DNA from 2 places in the Niveibacterium microcysteis genome. Region 2 is predicted to be linked to the other one. Evidence: predicted binding sites of a transcription regulator. Region 2 holds the regulator's gene; the other holds the start of a gene.
The links. Region 2 encodes FNR, which switches genes on or off when oxygen is low (the NO sensors DNR and NnrR bind a similar motif). Its sites were predicted from a motif close to TTGANCTAGNTCAA; they were not measured.
Positions count from the first base shown of each region.

Region 1: the regulator FNR is predicted to act here: its motif matches at 1,316-1,329, upstream of JY500_RS18420 (hemerythrin domain-containing protein).

Region 1 covers NZ_CP071060.1:4,045,624-4,050,381, reverse strand. Annotated here, with positions in the region: gene JY500_RS18430 (cbb3-type cytochrome c oxidase subunit I) at 1-759, opposite strand, end outside; gene JY500_RS18425 (c-type cytochrome) at 772-1,197, opposite strand; gene JY500_RS18420 (hemerythrin domain-containing protein) at 1,386-1,838, shown strand; gene JY500_RS18415 (DUF2249 domain-containing protein) at 1,838-2,059, shown strand; gene JY500_RS18410 (hypothetical protein) at 2,071-3,345, shown strand; gene JY500_RS18405 (ABC transporter substrate-binding protein) at 3,518-4,758, shown strand, end outside.
Region 2 covers NZ_CP071060.1:1,988,381-1,993,138, reverse strand. Annotated here, with positions in the region: gene JY500_RS09055 (sulfite exporter TauE/SafE family protein) at 1-600, opposite strand, end outside; gene hemN (oxygen-independent coproporphyrinogen III oxidase) at 662-2,056, opposite strand; gene fnr (fumarate/nitrate reduction transcriptional regulator Fnr) at 2,152-2,892, shown strand; gene JY500_RS09040 (SirB2 family protein) at 2,893-3,273, opposite strand; gene JY500_RS09035 (PHA/PHB synthase family protein) at 3,282-4,758, opposite strand, start outside.

The sequences.
Region 1 (4,758 bases), 2.1 Mb from region 2:
GAAGTGGTGGCCAGTACCGAGGATGCCGGAGATCAGCGTCAGCGTGATGATCACGTAGAGCCACTTCTCGATCACCTCGCGGTCCACGCCGGTCACCTTGATCAGCACGAAGGCGAGGATTGCGCCGAGGATCAGCTCCCACACGCCTTCCACCCACAGGTGCACAACGAACCACCAGTAGTACTTGTCCTTGACCAGGTTGTCCGGGTTGTAGAACGAGAACAGGAACATGATCGCCAGGCCCCACAAGCCCAGCAGCAGGATGCTGGAAATGGCGGTCTTGCGACCTTTCAGGAAGGTCATCGTGAGGTTGAACAGGAAGCCCAGCGCGACCACGACGATGCCGATCTTGGTGATCGTTGGTTGCTCAAGGAACTCGCGCCCCATCGTGGGCAGCAAGTCGTTGCCGGTGATCTTTGCGAGTGTCGCGTACGGCACCATCAGATAGCCGAGCACGGTGAGCGCGGCCGCGACGAGGAAGATCCAGAACAGCGCCAAGGCGAGCTTCGGGCTGTGCAGTTCGGTCTCCGCTTCCTCGGGCACGAGGTAGTAGGCCGAGCCCATGAAGCCCATCAGCAACCACACGATCAGCGCATTGGTGTGCACCATGCGCGCCACGTTGAACGGAATCGCCGGGAACAGGAAGTCACCGACGACGTACTGCAGGCCCATGACCAGGCCGAACAAGATCTGCGCTACGAATAGGCCGATCGCCGCGATGAAGTAGGGCTTCGCAACCGCTTGAGATTTGTATTGCATGGTGCGCTCTCCTCAACCTTCGATGTTCGGCGGCCACTTCGCCGTGTTGATTTCGGAGCTGTACTTGAGGAATTCGACCATGTCGTCGAGGTCCTTGTCGGACAGGTGGAAGTTCGGCATCTGGCGCCGACCCGGTGCACCGGTCGGCTGGCCTTTGATCCAGGCCTTGATGAACTCGGGGCCACGGCGCTTGTAGACGTTGCCCAGCTCCGGCGCGAAGTAGGCGCCCTCGCCAAGCAGGCTGTGGCAGCCGATGCAGTTGTTGGTCTCCCAGAGTTTCTTGCCATGCGCGACGGCCGGCGTGATGTTTGCGCTGTTATCGCGCTTGGGCAATGTGCGGTTGGTGTCTACGGTCAGCGCGATGAACAGGAAGGCAAAGAACGCCGTTCCGCCGTAGAAAACATTCCGCGCCATCGAGGTCGATAGTCCTCCGCTCATGGTGCGTCTCCCCTTTGTGGATGCAGCTTGCAAGGTGGGCGCATTCTCGTGATCCGGGCCGGTCGGCGACATTGATTGCAATCAAGCGGCTACCCGCGTTGCCATGGCGGTTGCCGCGTTGATGCGAGTCAAGGCTGTCGATGGCGTCGCGCCGCGACACTGGACGGAACGAGTGAAAGGACTCTGTCATGGCGAGCGTGATCGAACATTTTGCGGCCGACCACCGCGCCTGCGATGAGGTCTTCGCGCGGGCCGAACAGGCGATTGCGCAGCGCATGCAGCTGCAGGCAGCCGACGCCTTCGCGCGCTTTCATCTGCTGCTCGATGCCCACTTCCGTGCCGAGGAAGAGGTGATCTTCCCCGCCTTCGAGGCGGCCACCGGCATGACGGCCGGCCCCAGCGCCGTGATGCGCGGCGAGCATGGCGAGATGCTCGGGCTGTGCGAGGATGTACGTCGCCTGATCATGGCGGGCGATTTCGACGAGGCAGGTAGCCTTGCCGACACGCTGTTCTCGATCATGCAAGCCCACAACATGAAGGAAGAGCAGATCCTCTACCCGATGTGCGATCAGGTGCTCAGCGCCCACCCGCAAGTCGTGGCCGATGCGATTGCCCGCCTTGGTATGCCGGAGGTTTCCTGATGAACGCACCACGCATTGTCGACGCACGTGGCCTAGAGCCCCCGCAGCCTTTGCACCTGATCCTCGAAGCGCTCGATACGCTGCCGCGTGGAGAAGAGGCGGTGTTGCTGCTCTATCGTGAACCGGTGCCCCTGTACGGCATCCTCAAGCAGAACGGCTTCACCCATCGCACCGAGTTCGCCGAGGACGGCACCGTGTCGATCCACATCCGCCACGCCTGACGCCCGCCGCCATGCTGGAAGTGCGCGACGCACCGCCGCTGTCGGTACCGCTGCGCTTCTTTCTCGGCGCGCCGTTGTTCGGCATCGCCGGCGCGCTGTTGTTGTTGATCTACCCCGATACCGCGCTGGCGAGCCGCTGGCATCCACACGCGGTGGCGGTGCTGCATTGCTTCACCGCCGGTTTGATGCTGCAGGCGATGCTCGGCGCGCTGTTCCAGGTGCTGCCGGTTGCCGCGGGCAGCCTGGTGCCGCGCCCACGGCTGCTTGCCGGTGTCGTGCATCCGGCCAGTGTGCTCGGTGCCGTGCTGCTGGTTGCGGGTTTCCTGCTGCCCGGCTACCACCTCACCGGTATCGGCGCCGCACTGCTGGCGCTGGCTTGCGGTGTTTTCGTCGTCGCGATCGCACCGGGTCTGCTGCACGCCACCGCACGCGATCCTGCGCGCCGGCTGATGCGGGTTGCCGTGGCCGGGCTTGCCGTAGCGGTTGCGCTCGGCTTCGGGTTGGCCCACCAGCTTGAGCACGGCGCGGGGGCGCGTTTTGTCACGCTGGTCAATCTGCACGCGCTGTGGGCCCTGGCTGGCTGGGCCCTGCCGCTGGTCGCCGGGGTTGCGGTGCTGGTAGTGCCGATGTTCTACATCACGCCGGCGTATCCGAAGACGCTGCTGTCGCTCGCCGCGGTCGCGCTGCCTGTATTGCTTGCGGCGATCAGCGCCGCGGCATGGCTCGGGGCGGAAGGCCTCGCGCGCGGGTTGGCGCTCGGCGTCAGCGTATTCGCGCTAGGCTTTGCTGGCATCACCTACCGCCTGTTCCTGCTGCGCCGCCGTACCCGCACCGATGCGGCGGGCAGCGGCTGGCGCGCTGCGATGGTGGCGCTGGCCGGCGGCGCGGCCTTGCTCGCGGTCGCCATGCTGGCGAGCGATCCGGATACCGCGCAACGGGCGGCGATGGCCTTGGGGGTGGTGCTGGCGATCGGCGTGTTCAGTGGCGTGATCGGCGCGATGCTGCAGAAGATCCTGCCCTTCCTGATCACGCTTCGGCTGGCGGCGCTGGGCCTGGGTGCCAGGCTGACAGGCGGGCCGGGCGAGCGTGCACTGCGCGCGCAGACCTGGCTGCAATCCGCAGCTGTGCTTCTTCTACTGATCGCCATCTGCCTGCCTCGCGTGGCGGTGTTCGCCGGTGCGGTGCTGCTGCTGGCGCAATGCAGCTTTGCGTGGAACGTGTGGCGTTTCGCGCTCGCCTACCGCCACACTCGCGCAACGCGACAGCCCAACGAACCACACGCTTGATCTGGCGCTGAGCGTGATTCGGCGATTCGCCCAGAATGGCCGGGTGCGATAAAAGCATTGCGGGTCTGTCGCGATGGGCCGATGCCTTCGTTTTGAACGCGCGCCAGATCAGCTGTCGAACCCCGCGGCACGGCCCATGTTGGAATCCCGATCCATGTTTGAATGGTGTGTCATGAAAAGCCGGCTGCTTGCCCTCCTGTGCGGTGTTGCGTTGCTCCTTGGCTGCCAGCGCACCAGCGAGCCGCCCGCGCCGGCCCGTGAGGTGGTGGCGTTCAAGCACTATTTTTCGTTTGGCGGCGCTTATGCCGGCACCGTGGATACGATCGCCAAACGCTTCGACGATGCGAATACCCGCTACCGGCTCCAGGTGCTACCCGTCGAGCATGAGACCTTCAAGCGCCAGATCCGCAGCGAGCTGGCCGAGCATCGCCCGGCAGACCTCTACAGTTACTGGGCCGGCGCCCGGGTGGCCTCGATCCTCGATCAACTGCAACCCATCGACGATGTGCTGCCGCAGGCCGAGATGAACAAGCTGTTCGGCCCGCCGATCGTGAAATCCGCCAGCGTGTATGACGGCCGGGTTTACTTCCTGCCAATCGCGCAGCATTACGTGGCATTCATCTACAACAAGAAGGTTTTTTCCGCGCTCGGCTTGCAGCCGCCCAAGACCTGGCCCGAGCTGGTCTCGCTCGCCAAGCGCCTGAAAGCAAATGGTGTGACACCGTTTGCGCTCGGTTCAAAGGCGCGGTGGCCGGCGCAATTCTGGTTCGACTACCTGCTGCTTCGCACCGCGCCACTGGAGTACCGGCAGCGCCTGATGGACGGGCGTGCGTCGTTCGACGACCCCGAGGTCCGGCGGGTGTTCGATCTTTGGCGGGAGCTCCTGCAGACGGGCTTGTTCAATGCGAAGCCGAATGAGCTCGAATTCGACTCGGGCGCGGGTCTCATGGTGCGCCGCGGCGAAGCTGCGATGACCTTGATGGGAACGTGGCTCACGGGCTTCTACGAGTCACCCGAGGTCAACTGGCACGAGGGCGAAGACTTCGGTTTCTTCCCCTTCCCGCAGATCGATCCATCGATCGCGCCGGTCGCGCTCGGGCCGATCGATGGCCTGGTGCTGCCGCGCGAGGCCAAGCACCCCAACGGCGCCAAGGCGGTGATGCGGCAGTTCGCGCTGGCGGGATCGCAAGTCGAGATCAGTCGCGCGATGGGTGCCCTGGCGCCCAATCTGCTCGTTCTCGATCGGCACTACTCGCCGTCCAAGCAGGTGCTCCGCGATGAGATCGCGCGCAACCATGCCTGGGCCTTCAACTACGACCTCGCCACACCGCCCGAGCGCGCCGAAATCGGCTTGAATCTGTTTGCCGCATTCGTCGACGCGCCCGAGCAGGCGACTGCGCTGCTCAAGCAAAC
Region 2 (4,758 bases):
CCACGTCCGTTGCAGCCAGCTCCGCAAGCGGGCGGCAAACAGGCCGGCGAGCATCAGGTTGGGCAAGGTCCCCAAACCGAATGACAACATCAGCATCGCACCGCGCGCGGCGGAGCCTGACACCAAAGCCGTCGCAAGGATGCTGTAGACGAGGCCGCAAGGGACGAATCCCCAAACCAGCCCGAGCGGATAGGCGTTGAGTGGCGTCCGGGCGGGGATGAATCGCGCCCCATACGGCCGTAACCTTGCCCACAAGCGGCCGCCGAGCCGCTCGATGGGTGCGAGGGGCGCGGTGACGCCCGCCAAGTAAAGCCCTAACAGCACCAGCAAAAGGTTCGCCAGCACGTAGAACGTAATCTGGATGGGCAGCAGGCGATTCAGCAGGAAACCAGTCGAACCGATCGCGCCCAGCAGCGCACCGGCGAGGGTATAGCTGGTGATGCGGCCCAGGTTGTAGGCCAAATGGATCGGCCAAATGCGTCGCGACTGCCCAGGCGCATTGACGGTAAGCGCAGCAACCAGCCCTCCGCACATGCCCACGCAGTGGGTTCCACCCAGCAGACCGATCAGCGTCGCGGCAAGGTATCCCGCTTCAGGCATCACACAACATCCCGGTGCAGCCCATTCAGGGCAATCCGCAAGTGTAGCGGCCGGCCGAGGCTCAAATCACCTTGGAGTAGCGGACGACTTCGCGATCACCGCGCAAATGCGCGTCAAACGCCATGGCCAATACGCGCGCCAGCATGCGACCCGGCGTCGTTACCTCGACCCCCTTCTTGCCAACGATGCACAGGCCATCACGCTCATGGGCCCGCAGCGCTTCGATCTCGTCGGCAAAATACTCGGAGAACGTGATGCCCCAGGCCTGCTCAAACGCCGCGTAATCCAGCGAGAAGTGGCACATCAGACTCTGAATAACCGCGTAACGAAGCTGATCGTCGAACATCATCTCGTAGCCACGGACGACAGGGAGCTCGTCACGATCGAGCATCTCGTAGTAGGCCTCAAGCGTCTTCGCACTCTGTGCGTAGGCCGGGCCTACCTTGCCAATGGAGGAAACGCCGAAGCCCAACAGATCGCAGTCCGAGTGCGTTGAATAGCCCTGGAAGTTGCGATACAAACGCCCGTTGCGCTGAGCCACGGCCATCTCGTCGTCCGGCCGCGCGAAGTGGTCCATGCCGATGAACACGTAGCCCGCGTCAGTCAGCTTCGAAATCGCCATGCCCAGGATCTCGAGTTTCTGGTCCGCACTCGGCAAGTCGCCCGCATTGATCCGCCGTTGCGGCATGAAGCGCGTCGGCAGGTGGGCATAGTTGTAGAGTGCAAGACGGTCCGGGGCGATCTCCAGCACGCGATCCAGCGTCTGGCTGACGCGCTCGACGCTCTGGAACGGCAATCCGTAGATCAGATCGATACTGACCGAACGGAAACCATTCGCGCGCGCGGCCGCGATGACCGCCGCGGTTTCCTCAACAGACTGGATGCGGTTGACGGCTTTCTGGACGATCGGGTCAAAATCCTGAACACCGACGCTCATCCGGTTGAAGCCCTCGGCCCCAAGCAGCGCAACGGTTTCAGCGGAAACGCGGCGCGGGTCTACCTCGATCGAGTACTCGCCACCGGGCGTCAGGTTGAAATGCCGGCGGATCGAACGAAACAATTCGCGGATCTCGCTGTCCGACAGGAAGGTCGGTGTGCCGCCGCCCCAGTGCATTTGTGAAACATCGTGCGAGCCGGCGAGCTGTCCGGCGACCAAACCCATTTCTTTGTCAAGATAGCGCAGGTAGCGCTCCGCCCTGCTACGGTCCTTCGTGACAATCTTGTTGCACGCGCAGTAGAAGCAAACCGTATCGCAGAATGGAATGTGGAAATATAATGAGAGGGGTTTTTTGAGGCCGCCCTGCGCGCGCAGACCTAGATGTCTTGCGTAGTCGCTGCGCCCAAAGCCCTCGTGAAACCTGTCCGCGGTCGGATACGACGTGTAGCGCGGGCCGGAAACGTCGAAACGCTGGATGAGATCGCGGTCGAAGACCGGCGTCTGCTCATTCTGATTCATTGTTTGTTTTTTTCTCTCTGTGGATGCCGGAAGGTGTCATGAACTCGGTCGGAGCCGTTTGATTGCCATCAACTAGCCCACTTGGAGCACCCGCCTTGGAAAAACCCGCCACGATTCCGCTGACGGCCGTCAATCTTCGCACCGCGTGCACCCAATGCAACCTCAAGGAGCTTTGCCTTCCCGTTGGTCTTGACGACGTCGATCTTGAAAGGATCGACGGCCTCATCACTGCACGCAAGAAGGTCAAGCGGCAGCAGCATTTATACCGTGCTGGGGAGCCTTTCGAAGCAATCTATGCGATTCGCACCGGTTTCTTCAAGACCGACATCCTGACCGAAGACGGCCGGGATCAGGTCACCGGTTTCCAGATGGCCGGAGAGATCCTCGGACTCGACGGCATCTCGACGGATCGGCATGTCTGCAATGCGGTTGCACTTGAGGATTCAGACGTCTGCATGATTCCGTTCGAACGGCTCGAAGAACTCTCGCGCCGCATCGAACCCCTGCAGCGCCAGTTCCACAAGTTCATGAGCCGCGAGATCGTCCGCGAGCAAGGCATCATGATGCTGCTCGGGTCGATGCGCGCTGAAGAACGTCTGGCTGCATTCCTGATCAACCTATCGCAACGCATGCGCCTTCGTGGGTACTCCGCTTCGGAGTTCCACCTTCGCATGACGCGCGAGGAGATAGGCTCTTACCTCGGTCTGAAACTGGAGACAGTGAGCCGGGCGTTCTCCAAATTCCAGGATGACGGCTTGATCAGCGTCCACCAGAAGCACATCCAGATTCTGGATGCGGATGGACTGCGCCGACTGATTGGCCGCGCGAACGTGTAGTTACCACCATGGCGTCGGTCGTCTTGTCAGCGCGACCGACACGATGTAAGCCAGCACCAACAAAGCGGCCACAAATGTGGCCGCTTTTGCTTGGCGTGTGCGCCCGCGCTTGAGCGCGTAAGACCCCAGAACGATGTAGCCAAGCAAGCCAAGCACCTTCGCGGTCAACCAGTCGTCACGAAACGGCGCTACGCGAAGGGTCCAGGCCAAGGCGACGGCCGAGGCGAGCAATCCGGTATCGACGATATGCGGAACCACCCTCGCCCAACGCTGGCGCACCCAAGGCGCATCAATCAGGACGCCGATACCTCTGGCGATGAATCCAGTGGCAGATAGCACCACGAAGCCGACATGAAGACATTTGAGCAGCAGGTAATCCATCGGCCTCGTTAGCGTTCCATGACGTAGTCACCGGGAGCAGCGGCAAGCGGAGGAAAGGCATCGTTGCTCACGGGTGGCGGCGCGACACGCTCACCGCAACGCTCGTCCAGCCACCTGAACCAATCGTCCCACCAACTTCCGGCGTGGTGGTCGGCGCGCTCACGCCAACCATGCGCGCTGTCGGTCCGGTGCGCCGTACCGATCCAGTACTCGCGTTTCGGCGGCTGTACGGGTGGATTGACGATCCCGAGGATATGACCGCTGGACGAGAGTACGAAGCGCTTGTCTCCACGCACGAAATTGGCGACCCTAAATGCCTGCCGCCACGGGGCAATATGATCGTCTTCGGCCGCAACGGCATACAGCGGTTGGGTGATCCGCCCAAGATCGAGCGACTCGCCGGCGACGGTCAGCGCATCGGCCTCAATCAGGCGATTTTTGAGGTAGAGCTCTCGCAAGTACCACGCATGCATGGCATAGGGCATGCGCGTGGTATCCATGTTCCAGTAGAGCACGTCAAACGACGGCGGCTTTTCGCCCATCAGGTAGCCCTGAACCACGTATTGCCAGATCAACGGGTTCGAGCGCAGCAAGCGGAACGATGTAGCCATGTCGCGGCCGTCGAGGTAACCGCGCTGCTCCATGGCCCGCGTCAGGTAGCGAACGCTCCCTTCATCGATGAAGACTTCCACGTCGCCCGGCTTGGCGAAGTCCACCAAAGTCGTAAATAGCGTCCAGTGTGCAACCGGCATCTCATCCGGCGTGTAGTGGCGATTCGCCCATGCCATGTACATCGACAAGGCCGTACCTCCGATGCAGTACCCGACCGCATGTACTTTGTCCGCCCCGGATAGTTGGCGAGCGACCTGAACTATCGCATCCACCCCCTCCTGCAGGTAATCATCGAAACGAACGTCGCGGAGCGCTGCATCGGGGTTCTTCCACGAAGTGATGTACACGTCGAAGCCCGCATCGCGCAAATGCCGCACCAGACTCTTCTTCGACGTCAGATCAAGGATGTAGAACTTGTTGATCCATGGCGTCACGATCACGATCGGGGTTTGTCGAACCGTATCCGCCGTCGGGGTGTAGTGGATGACCTCCACCAGGCGGGTGCGGGCAACGACTTCGCCCGGCGTCGTCGCAAGGTTCTTCCCAACCTTGAAATCGGCGGGATCAGCCATTCGGATATCCCCGGCCCGCAGGTCATCGAGGAAATTCTGCCAGCCGGACCGAAGCGTTTGACCCTGGCTGGCGACCGCCGCACGTTGTGCGACCGGGTTGAGTGCCAAGTAATTTGTCGGCGCCACGGCATTGAGCCATTGCCGCCACCAGAACGCCGCGCGGCGGCGCTCCGTCCCCGATAGCCCGGGCGTCGCGTAGAGCATGTCCTGCGCATGCCGCGTTGACAGCAAGTACCACTGCTTCAAGGCGGCCCAGGACGGACTTTGAGACCACACCGGGTCGGCAAACCGGGTGTCATCG